3 regions of the Bradyrhizobium sp. USDA 3262 genome follow, and region 1 is predicted to be linked to each of the others. Evidence: predicted binding sites of a transcription regulator. Region 1 holds the regulator's gene; each other region holds the start of a gene.
The links. The regulator PhoB, encoded in region 1, activates phosphate uptake and scavenging genes when phosphate is short. The targets are predictions, from matches to a motif close to TGTCATNNANCTGTCAT.

Region 1 (3,986 bases):
CCTGTTCATCTATGGTGCGGTGGTGGTGCCGATGCGCGGCTTCTCGGCGATCGCAGGCAGTCTTGCGCTCGCGGTGATCGTGATCCCGGTCGTGCTGCGCACCACCGAGGACATGCTGCTCTTGGTGCCCAATCCGCTGCGCGAGGCCGCCTCCGCGCTCGGCCTGCCGCGTTCGCTGGTGATCAAGCGGATCGCCTATCGTGCGGCGCGATCGGGTCTGATCACCGGTGTGCTGCTGGCGACAGCCCGCGTCGCCGGCGAGACCGCGCCGCTGCTGTTCACCGCGCTGTCGAACCAGTTCTTCAGCCTGGATCTGACCAAGACGATGGCCAACCTGCCGGTGACCATCAACAACTTCGTGCAGAGCCCCTACGCCTACTGGAAAGAGCTGGCGTGGAGCGGTGCGCTGCTCATTACATTCACCGTGCTCGCGTTGAATATCGGCGCGCGTATCCTTGGTGCCGAAAGGGCCGCAAAATGACCGAGCTTTCCGTCTCCACGACTGCCGCGGGCCACGTTCCCCAGGTTCCGCTGCCTGAAGCGCCGCCGAAAGTCACGGTGCGCAATCTCAATTTCTATTACGGCGAGCACCACGCGCTGAAGAACATCAACCTGACGCTCGGCACCAACCGCGTCACGGCGTTCATCGGCCCGTCCGGCTGCGGCAAGTCGACCCTGCTGCGCATCTTCAACCGGATGTATGACCTCTATCCGGGCCAGCGCGCGGTCGGCCAGCTGATGCTGGACCAGACCAACATTCTCGACCCCAAGCTCGACCTCAACTTGCTGCGCGCGCGGGTCGGCATGGTGTTCCAGAAGCCGACGCCGTTCCCGATGACGATCTACGAGAACATCGCCTTCGGCATCCGCCTCTACGAGAAGATCTCGAAGTCCGAGATGGACGACCGGGTCGAGAAGGCGCTGCGCGGCGGCGCGCTGTGGAACGAGGTCAAGGACAAGCTGAACGCGTCCGGCCTGTCGCTCTCCGGCGGCCAGCAGCAGCGCCTGTGCATCGCGCGCACCGTGGCGGTGCGCCCCGAGGTGATCCTGTTCGACGAGCCGTGCTCGGCGCTCGACCCGATCTCGACCGCCAAGGTCGAGGAGCTGATCCAGGAGCTCTCCGAGGACTACACGATCGCGATCGTCACCCACAACATGCAGCAGGCGGCGCGCGTCTCCGACAAGACCGCCTTCATGTATCTCGGCGAGCTGATCGAGTTCGACGACACCAACAAGATCTTCACCTCACCGAGCGATCGGCGCACCCAGGACTACATCACCGGCCGGTTCGGTTGACCGGCGCATGATCCGGAAAAGTGGAAACCGGTTTTCCGATCAGGGCATGCTAAAATTCAGGACACGAAACCATGATCCCCGGGATCATGGTTTGAGGGAGACAAGCGATGGCTTCTGAACATACCGCCAAGGCATTCGACAGCGACCTGCAGGAGTTGACCCGCCTGGTCGCCGAGATGGGCGGCCTGGTCGAGCGGATGATTACCGAGTCGGTCGACGCGCTGATCCGTCGCGACGTCGCGCTCGGCAAGCGCGTGGTCGCCGCCGACATCGAGATCGACAATCTGCAGCGCAACATCGAAGAGCGCGCGGTGCTGACGATCGCGCGCCGCCAGCCGATGGCGATCGACCTGCGCGAGATCGTCAGCGCGATGCGCGTCGCCACCGACCTCGAGCGGATCGGCGACCTCGCCAAGAACATGGGCAAGCGTGTCGCGGCGCTGGAGAGCGATTTCCAGCCGCTGAAGCTGATCCGCGGCCTCGAGCACATGACCGACCTCGTGCTGTCGCAGGTCAAGTCGGTGCTCGACGCCTACGCCGCGCACGACCTGCCGGCGGCGATGAACGTCTGGAAGGGCGACGAGGAGGTCGATGCGATCTGCACCTCGCTGTTCCGCGAACTGCTCACCTACATGATGGAAGATCCGCGCAACATCTCGTTCTGCATCCATCTGATGTTCTGCGCCAAGAACATCGAGCGGATCGGCGATCACGCTACCAATATCGCAGAGACCGTGTTCTACATGATCGAGGGCCAGCAGATCACCGACAAGCGCCCGAAGGGGGACATGACCACTTTTGCCACCACGGTGCCGGGCAACTGAAGGCATCATCGGCAAGCGCGAAACCGGCAAGAGTGAAACTGGACGATCCTCGCGACAATTCGTTTCCGCGGGGACTATGCTCAAGGAAGTAAGCGTTTCGGTTTGCGTCTGGGCAACGGATCACCACAGAGAAAGAACTTAAACCGATGAGCGCACGCATTCTGGTAGTCGAAGACGAGGAAGCGCTGACGACGCTGTTGCGCTACAACCTCGATGCGGAAGGCTACGATGTCGAGACGGTGGGGCGCGGCGACGATGCCGACACGAGGCTGAAGGAGCGCGTTCCCGACCTCGTGGTCCTCGACTGGATGCTGCCGGGCCTGTCCGGCATCGAGCTGTGCCGCCGCCTGCGGGCGCGGCCCGAGACCAAGCAGCTTCCGATCATCATGCTGACCGCGCGCGGCGAGGAAAGCGAGCGCGTGCGCGGGCTTGCCACCGGCGCCGACGATTACATCGTCAAGCCGTTCTCGGTGCCGGAGCTGCTGGCGCGGGTGAAGGGCCTCTTGCGCCGCGCGAGCCCGGAGCGGCTTGCAACCGTGCTGACCTATGGCGACATCGAGCTCGACCGCGAGAAGCGCCGCGTGGCGCGCTCGGGCCGCCCGATCGATCTCGGGCCGACCGAGTATCGCCTGCTCGAATTCTTCCTCGAGCATCCCGGCCGCGTGTTCAGCCGCGAGCAACTGCTCGACAGCGTCTGGGGCCGCGACATCTACATCGATGAACGCACCGTCGACGTGCATATCGGCCGCCTGCGCAAGCTGCTCAATCCGGGCCGCGAGCAGGATCCGATCCGCACCGTGCGCGGCGCCGGCTACGCGCTCGACGACCGCTTTGCCAAGGCCGAGCCGCAGCCGTAATGGCCGTTGCGGGATTCATATCCCGTAGCACGGTGTCGTCCCGGCCTAGTGCGCAATTGCGCACGGGAGCCGGCAACTGTTATGTTGGTTTGGTCTGCAGGTACGGCTTTCGGTCTCGCATCATGGCATTGAGGACCGTGAGCAGCTTCCTGGCGACGGCGATGAGGGCGAGTTTGGCTGGTTTTCCCGCCTGTCGCAGTCGTGCATAGAAGGCCTTGAACGGATCTGCTCTGCGAACTGCGTTGAGGGCCGCCATATAGAGGGCGTCACGAACGCGCTTTCGGCCGCCCGCAATCTTGCGCTTGCCGCGGAAGGCGCCGCTGTCGACGTTGAAGGGAGCAAGGCCAGCGAGCGCTGCGAGTTGTTTCGGTCCGACCCGCCCGAGTTCCGGCATCTGCGCGATGAGCTGCATGCAGGCCACGGGACCCACGCCGGGCAGCGAACGCATTAACTTCGCATCGTCCGCGATCTCCGCTTCGGCTTTAATCAATGCGCTGATGTCGGCCTCGATCTCGGCGATCTCGCTGTCGAGGACCTCGATGAGGCGGCCGATGCGTTCGGCCATGGCGCGATCGTCGGCCTCGCTGCGCCGGTTCTTCTCCTGGGCGCGCATGAGGACCAGCTGATCCCGCCGTTTTGCAAGCCTCGCCAAGGCGCCCCGTGCAGGATCGGCGACCTGCTCGGGGGCGGGTTGCATGGCCCGCGCAAAGGCCGCCAGCATCCGCGCATCGATCGGATCGGTCTTGGCGAGTAGGCCGCTGGCCCGTGCAAAGTCGCGGGCACGGGCCGGGTTGATCCGTGCGAACTGGATCCCGGCCTGACGCAGCGCCTCGCGAAGCGCGAGGTCATAGATACCCGTCGCCTCGAAGACCACCAGCGCATCGCATTGCCAACGCGCCACCTGCTGTGTGATGGCCTGTGGCGCGTTGGCAATGCGCCTCGGCACGCCGTCAGCCTCATCAAAGATGTCGAGGTGGTCTTTGGAGATGTCGATTCCGACGTAACGAAG
Region 2 (3,986 bases), 1.8 Mb from region 1:
ACGTCTCCGTCTTCATCTCGATCAAGCTGGCGCGGCAGAAGGAGGAAGACCTCAACCGCTTCGCGCGCGCGATCTCGAAATGGGACGAGGTGCTCGAATGCTACCTGATGACCGGCAATCGCGACTATTTGCTGCGCGTCGTCGCCGCCGACCTCTCCTCCTATGAAGCATTCCTGAAGAACAAGCTGACCCGGCTCGACGGCATCGCCTCGATCGAGTCGAGCTTTGCGCTGAGCCAGGTGAAGTATTCGACGGCGTTGCCGGTGTGAGGGCGATGGTTGGTCACTCGAATGGCGCCAACACCACAGTGTCGTCCCGGCGAAGGCCGGGACCCATACGCCGCAGCAGGTGCTGAGAACGGGACTCGTTGTCCCAGCATCGTTCAACAATCAGCATTTGTGGTTATGGGTCCCTGCTTTCGCAGGGACGACACTGAGTGTGTTGCGCTGTCAGTGGGCATACCTTCGCATTCTCGCGACATGGATCGTCCGAGCTTTGCATCTCGTTCCGTTTTGCAAAAGGGGTTTGCGCCGTCGGGCAACTCAGTGATTGGCGCTGGCGCCCTGCCCGGCTGGACGGCCTCGCCGCGACGACCAGGCTACGGCGCGATCCATATTCCAATCACGATGATGGCCAGTGAGACGGCAATGACCAGCATATCGGTGGTGAGCCAATTGGGCATTCCGTTTGATGGCTGCTCGCTCATGTCCGCGACTCCTTCTGTTCGCGTCGAGCCGATATGCTGGAGCGGACCGGCGCGAACGAGGATGAACTGGTTCACATAAAGCCAGGAAAAAGCGGCAAATTCCACGTGTTTTAGCGCGCTCAAGTTGCGTCACACGGTCGATCTGCCGCGCAGGTTTCTGAACATGTTCGACAATGCCGACCGCTTCAGCGAACAGTAGCACATCATAAAGGGCGCACCTTTAAAAACAGCGACCGACCCGCGCGGGCACGTGCGCTACGGAGCCCGGTGTGATCGAACATCTCGCCCTGGGGCCCCCCCTCTCCCCACCCTCCCCCGCAAGGGGGGAGGGAGCCCGACGAGCGTGCTAACCTCACGATGGATTAGTATCTTCTCCTCACAGCACCTTGCGCTGTGCGAGGTTCTTCATCAGCGCGCCGACACCGAAGGTCCAGGGCTCGCACTCGTCGCTGCCCCGCATCCGGTTGACCAGCTTGCCGAGCTGCGGCGCGGCGATGGTGACGATGTCGTCGCGCTTGTGGGTGAAACCCTCGCCCTTGGCGTCGCGGTCCTTGACCGGCGCGAACATCGTGCCGAGGAACAGCGCAAATCCATCGGGATATTGATGCACGGAGCCGATGGTCTGGGCGACCAAATCGGTCGGATCGCGGCTGATCTTGCTGATCGAGGAATGGCCCTCGAGCACGAAGCCGTCTGCGCCCGTCACGGTCAGGCCGACATCCATCTTCCTGACATCGTCGAGCGAGAAGGTCTGGTCGAACAGCCGGAGCAGCGGGCCGATTGCGCAGGACGCGTTGTTGTCCTTGGCCTTCGACAGTAAGAGCGCCGAGCGCCCCTCGAAGTCGCGCAGATTGACGTCGTTGCCGAGCGCGGCGCCGACGATCTTGCCGGCGGCGGAGACAACAAGCACGACCTCCGGCTCCGGATTATTCCAGGTCGACTTCGGATGCAGCCCGGCGTCCATGCCTGACCCGACCGAGGACAGCGTCGGCGCCTTGGTGAACACTTCGGCGTCGGGACCGATGCCGACCTCGAGATACTGGCTCCAGGCATTCTGATCGATCAGCACCTGCTTCAGTTTCATCGCCTGCTCGGAACCGGGCTTCAGCTTGGAGAGATCGTCGCCGACCAGGCGCACCACCTCCTTGCGGATCGCCTCCGCCGAGGACGGATTGCCGCGCGCCCGCTCCTCGATCACGCGCTCCAGCATCGAGATCGCGAAAGTGACGCCGGCGGCCTTCAGCACCTGGAGATCGACCGGCGCCAGCAGATGCGGCCTGGCCTTGTCGCGGCCGTCGGGCGGGGTGTTGGCGAGGATCGCCTCGAAATCGCCGATCCGCTCGCCGCGCGTGGCGCGCAGCGCGGCCGCGGGATCGCTTTCCTCGCAGAGCGCGCTCACCGTCGGGAACCGCGCCGTGACGTCGAACACGCCATCTGCCCGAACCGCGGCGACAGCCGGCCCGCCGGCCTGCGGCAGCCAGACTCGTCCGACCAGCGTGCCGGCGGTGCCGTCCTCCGGCAGGACGTCTTTTGGCGTGAGCGAAATCATCGGCACATCTCCCTTTTTGGTTTTGTCGGCTTGTTAGCACAGTCCGCCCGGCGGCGTGAAACAGCGGTCATGGCATTGTCATAGAGGGGTAACATCGCCCGTCAATGCTGCCGTCCGATCCATCTAACACACTGAAAGACGGACCTTCATGACGACCTCCGCCCTCACCGACGAAGCCTCCCGGGATGAAGTCTTGCGGGATGAAGCCTTGCGCGACGAAGCCTTGCGCGCCCGCATCCATCAGGAGATGGCCGACAGCCTCGACGAGGAACTCGAGCTCGAGCTGGACGACATGAGGCTCGACGAGCTCGACCATGACGGCGCCGCCGGCAGGCCGTCGATCGACCGCAAGTTCTACTTCCGCGAATTGCTGCGGCTGCAGGGCGAGCTGGTCAAGCTGCAGGACTGGGTGCAGCACGAGAAGAAGAAGGTCGTGGTGCTGTTCGAGGGCCGCGATTCCGCCGGCAAGGGCGGCGTGATCAAGCGCATCACCCAGCGGCTCAATCCGCGGGTCTGCCGGATCGCGGCGCTGCCGGCGCCGAACGAGCGCGAGCGCACGCAATGGTACTTCCAGCGCTATGTTTCGCATCTGCCGGCCGGCGGCGAGATCGTGCTGTTCGACCGCAGCTGGTACAACCGCGCCGGCGTCGAGAAGGTGATGGGGTTCTGCAGCGACGAGCAGTATGAGGAATTCTTCAACTCGGTGCCGGATTTCGAGCGCATGCTGATCCGTTCCGGCACCGTCCTCCTGAAATACTGGTTCTCGATCACCGACGAGGAACAGGCGTTCCGCTTCTCGATGCGGATCCAGGATCCGCTGAAGCAGTGGAAGCTGAGCCCGATGGACGTCGAGGCGCGGACCCGCTGGGAGCTCTACACCAAGGCCAAGGAGACGATGCTGGAACGCACGCATCTGCAGGACTCGCCGTGGTGGATCGTCGATGCCGTCGACAAGAAGCGCGCCCGGCTCAACTGCATCTCGCATCTCTTGAGCCAGATCCCCTATCAGGCGGTCACCCACCAGCCGGTGATGCTGCCGCCGCGGGTGCGCAACCCCGACTACCACCGCGGCCCGATCCCGCCGGAGATGTACGTGCCGGGACGGTATTGATCGGAGCACGCTCTCACCCCCTCTCCCCGTTCTTACGGGGAGAGGGTCGGGGTGAGGGGCCGCTTCCGCATACGCGGTGAGCGTTGCACTCGCGGAGACTCCCCTCGCCCGGATTGCATCTGCGATGCAATCCGACCTCTCCCCGCGAGCGGGGCGAGGTGAAGAAATGAGCACCGCGATCGCCTACCAATGGTGCAGGCGCACGCACTTGCTGGCACCGGGTACCGACGCTAGGCTTCCCCCGATCTGGTGCAGGGAGGCCCGCTTGACTCAATCCGACGACATCAAAATCTCCGAAAATCGCCGCGACGCGCTGCGCTATGCGCTCGGGATCGGCAGCGGCGCGGCGCTCGCGGCCGCGATGGCAACCCCGGCCGCGGCGCAGGCGCCAGCCGACAACACGCTGGATCGCATCCGGGCCAGCAAGGTGCTGCGGATCGCGGTGCTGCCGGGCGAGCTGCCCTATTTCAACAAGGACCTCGCCTCGGGCACCTGGTCCGGCTTCTCGATCGAGATGGCCAACGATCTGGCCAAACTGCTCGACGTCAAGCTGGAATATGTCGAGTCGACCTACGGCAATTCAATTCTTGATCTGCAGGCCAACAAGATCGACCTCGGCT
Region 3 (3,986 bases), 4.2 Mb from region 1:
AGCGATATCCGGGGCCCTTCATCCACGGAGACGTCTTTCCCGCATATCGCTTCGCTCATGCGGGCTACGTGGCTATGATTCCCAGATCGCGCTACACACTCAATGTCGTCCTGGCGAAGGCCAGGACCCATTACCCCGAATGCTCGTTGTTGCGCGACGCTGGGGCCACAGCCTTTCTCACCAACCCAATCCCGTGATTATGGGTCCTGGCTTTCGCCAGGACGACGACAATATTTGCAGCGGCGGCGCAACAGACTCACTGTTGTCCGTGCGAAAGCAGGGACCCATCACCACCGAAGCAAATTGTTATGCGCTATTGCAACGACGAGTCCCTTCAACAACATCTGCTGCGGCGTATGGGTCCCGGCTTTCGCCGGGACGACAGTGGAGGGAGTGCCCCTTACTTCGACGCCAGCGGCACGTAGTCGTATTCGCCGACGCCTTGCAGGATCAAAAAGGTCAGCGACGTCGTGCCGGCATTGGTGACGAGGTGAGGGCGGGTCGGCTTCACGGCATAGACTTCGCCGACCTTCAGGTTCACTTCTTCCTTCGGCTCCTGCAGGAACAGCCGCATCTGGCCCTCCAGCACATAGAAGGTGTCGGAGATGTTGCTGTGGGTGTGCCACGGCACCTTCTGGGTCGGCGAGAGTTGCAGCTCCATGATGCGGAAGCCGGGGCGGGCGGCGTGCTGGGCGCGGCGCTCGACTTCGTAGAGATGGCTGGCGTCCTTGACCGGTTGTCCTGGCTTCATGGCGGCCTCCCTGTGGTGTTGTCCCGTCGGGCGGGAAGGCGATGATGCTAGTCCTGCTCTGCCGCGCGCGGAACGGCCGGAATGGTCATGGCGAGCGCGCACGGTGCGTAGGGCGGGGCAGCCGTAACGCGCCCGGCAAGACCTCACTTCATCCCCATGCAGTTCGCATAGAATGTGGTCGTCGCCGGCCAGTCGGAAAACATCGCGCGAACGCCGACCTGTTTTGCCAGCACGTCGAGCACGCTCAGCGTGTCGCCGTCGCGGTCGATCGCCGCCTTCACCGATTTGTGGTAGAACGCACCGCCCTTGTTCAGCGGGCCGTCGCGCTCCAGCGACCAGCCGATCAGATCGAGGCCGGCCGCTTTCGCCGCCCTGGCGTAAGCCGACGGGACGATCTCGCCCTTGTCGTTCAGCGCCAGCATCGCGAAGATCGGCGGCCCCAGGATCGCGACGCCGGAGGCCTTCAATTCCTGCATGGACGGCTTCCAGGTCTCCGGCCGGTTCGGATCGAGGCCTGCTTTCTCGTAGCGGTCTTCGAGATAGAGCGCCTGGCTCGCGAAATCGGGTTCGGTCTTCACCCAATAGAGGATGTCCTTGAGGCTGAAGCTCTGCGGGAACACGTCGCTCGGCGGAATGCCGGCGGCCTTGTAGGCGGCGAGCATCTGGGTCGCATATGTCTCCTGGGTGTAGTCGCCGTCGAACGGCATCGCCACTTCCGGCGCCTTCAGCTCGGGCGTGAATTTTGCGCCGAGACTCCTGATCAAGGCGATGCTCTCGTCGTGGCTCATCAGCGTGCCGGAATTGGCATAGAGGTCGGTGCGCCAGCGCGGCGTGCCCTTCTGGTACTCCTCGGGCGTCCTCGCATCCGGATTGAAGCCGTCCATTTTCGCGGTGAGCCGCTTGAATTCGGCGAGCGTGATGTCGCTGGTGCAGCATTTCGCCGATGCCTTCCTGCCGGTGGCGGGGTCGGCCGGGCTGAAGGGGTGCGTGCATTTTGCGGCGAGATCCGGCACCGTCAGGATGTTGGTCGTGGTGTGCAGGTCGCATTGCGAGTGCCGGCACACCAGCTGGCGGTCCCGCGTGAAGGTGACGTCGCATTCGATCACGCCGGCGCCCATCCGTGCGGCGGCGAGATAGGATTCGCGGCTATGCTCGGGAAATTGCAGCGCGGCGCCGCGATGGCCAATCGAAAAATCGGTCTTGTGGAACGGTCCGGTGCATTGGCCGAGCTGCTGCTTCAGGGGCCCGTCCTTCATCTTGTCGACCAGATAGAACGGGCGCGGCCCGAGCTGCGCCTCGCGCGGCAGCGCGATCTCCCCGGCGGCGACGGGCAGCGCGGCGCCGAGGGCGAGCAGGAACGAGAGCAGGGCGGTGCGGTGGCGGGCAAGCATGGGTGATCCCCCTGATCAGGCATTGTCAGCAGGCCGACATATCACGGAGCATATGCCGGCCGCCTGCGCGAAATGAAACCATGGAGGGAGCGCGCTGAACAGCGATCACATGAAGCGGCTGGTCGCCGACTTCAACCGTGACTGGCCGGAGGTGACGCGTACGCGCGATCTCCTGGTGCTGGCGGAGGAGGCAACGGCGGCATGATGGTTGCGTGACGTCACGACGTCGACGACCCTCGAGTTCCATCAAACGTGAACGCGCGGTTCAGCGAGTGTTCAGGTCGCGAGGCAAAAACTCGCTGCTGCAGTTGGTCCAGCTCAGCAACAGAGGGAAACGCTCATGGAACGCCGGGATTTTCTGAAGATGGCCTTCGGTGTCGCCGCCGGAGCCGTCACCTTCGCAGCGACGGCGCAGGCGGCGCCGCTCGCGCCGCTACCCCTCAACCAAGACGCACGCGCGCCGGCGGCGGGCGAAGCGCATCCGGCCGTCACCACGGGCGAGGAGGTCGGCCGCATGAAGCCCGAGCAAGTACGCTGGCATCATCGCCACTGGGGTTGGCGTCACCGGCACTGGCACCGCAGGCATTGGGGCTGGCGCCGCCACCATTGGCGCCGTCATCACTGGCGCCGCTGGTGATATCGACTCCATGACGAAAAGAAAAACCCCGCTACCGGCGGGGTTTTGTTAGTTCGAAATGTGCAGCGATCAGATCGGGCGGCAACGGCCGTAGCGCCAGGCAAAACCGTAGGGGCAGGCGCGGACGCGCGGCGCCACCACGACGGGGCGCTCGACCACGACCGGCGGACGCACGACGACGGCGCCCGGTGCGACGACGACGCCGCGATTCCTGACGCAGCCGCCATAGGGACCACGGTGCCAGCCGGGGCCGCAGCCACCGGCCGCATCAGCGGCGCTGATGCCGGCGAATGCGGTCGTCAGCAAAACTGCTGCAGCAAAAAGATACTTCATGTCTTCTCCTTTTTATTGGGCCGCGCTGCGGCACCGCAACAAACTTTCGTCTACCGATTCGCCCGGCGGGATCATTGCAGAAGCCGTGCCCGATGTCGCCGACCATAATGTTGCGGCCTGAATGCGACATGAATGTTGCAGCTCACAGCTGCGTCAGGGCGCCGCAAGTCGGCTCAGCATCACTTCGAAATATTTCGCAGACGTGACAGCCGCGCGGTAATGGCGAGCGTGCGAAAATGCATCGGAAGGCGAGGCAAGCGAGACCGCCGGTTCATCGATGCTTGCCGGAAGGCGCGCCGCTATTGGTCCGGGCCGAACAGCGCAGCGAATCGCTTCTCGCCGTTGCGCGAAAAATTGACCACGCGGCTGCCCGGCGCAGCATCGCGCGCGGCCCATTTCAGTTCAGTGAAGCGGTCCATCATGGCAGCACCGAGTGTGCCGGCGAGATGATGCCGCCGCTCGCTCCAGTCGAGGCAGGCCTTGCACACCGGACGGCGCGGATGCGTCAGCGCATCGGCGTCGATCTGCAACTCCTCGGCCATGAAGCGCTTGCCTTCGCCGGTGAGCTCGATCGCCTGCTTGCTCTGGCGGACCAGCTTCTGCCGCTTCATGCTGTCGAGCATCTGCACGCCGAGATCGCCGGCGAGATGGTCGTAGCAGATGCGGGCGCGGCGCAGCGCCGGATCCTTCGGCCCGGTGCGCACCCGCATATGGCCGGCGCGGGCGGCGATGCCCTGCAGGCCTTCCAGCACGTCGGCGACGTCGGGGTCAGAGAGGCGGTAGTAGCGGTGGCGGCCCTGCTTCTCGGGCTCGATCAGCCCGCCGGCCTCGAGCTTGGCAAGATGTGAGCTCGCCGTCTGCGGAGTGATGCCGG

Region 2: ppk2 (polyphosphate kinase 2) is a predicted target of PhoB. The motif match lies at 2,321-2,337, and genes of this name have one in related genera.
Region 3: ACVWYP_RS29465 (glycerophosphodiester phosphodiesterase family protein) is a predicted target of PhoB. The motif match lies at 2,344-2,360, and genes of this name have one in related genera.

Annotation. Positions count from the first base shown of each region.
Region 1 covers NZ_JBSSCT010000001.1:2,045,407-2,049,392, forward strand. Annotated here, with positions in the region: gene pstA (phosphate ABC transporter permease PstA) at 1-481, shown strand, start outside; gene pstB (phosphate ABC transporter ATP-binding protein PstB) at 478-1,296, shown strand; gene phoU (phosphate signaling complex protein PhoU) at 1,404-2,120, shown strand; gene phoB (phosphate regulon transcriptional regulator PhoB) at 2,267-2,977, shown strand; gene ACVWYP_RS09440 (IS110 family RNA-guided transposase) at 3,057-3,986, opposite strand, start outside.
Region 2 covers NZ_JBSSCT010000001.1:3,888,621-3,892,606, reverse strand. Annotated here, with positions in the region: gene ACVWYP_RS17850 (Lrp/AsnC family transcriptional regulator) at 1-269, shown strand, start outside; gene ACVWYP_RS17845 (hypothetical protein) at 599-829, opposite strand; gene ACVWYP_RS17840 (fumarylacetoacetate hydrolase family protein) at 1,083-2,255, opposite strand; gene ppk2 (polyphosphate kinase 2) at 2,503-3,366, shown strand; gene ACVWYP_RS17830 (transporter substrate-binding domain-containing protein) at 3,632-3,986, shown strand, end outside.
Region 3 covers NZ_JBSSCT010000001.1:6,252,514-6,256,499, reverse strand. Annotated here, with positions in the region: gene ACVWYP_RS29470 (cupin domain-containing protein) at 401-751, opposite strand; gene ACVWYP_RS29465 (glycerophosphodiester phosphodiesterase family protein) at 895-2,142, opposite strand; gene ACVWYP_RS29460 (twin-arginine translocation signal domain-containing protein) at 2,483-2,779, shown strand; gene ACVWYP_RS29455 (GCG_CRPN prefix-to-repeats domain-containing protein) at 2,849-3,112, opposite strand; gene ACVWYP_RS29450 (ArsR/SmtB family transcription factor) at 3,412-3,986, opposite strand, start outside.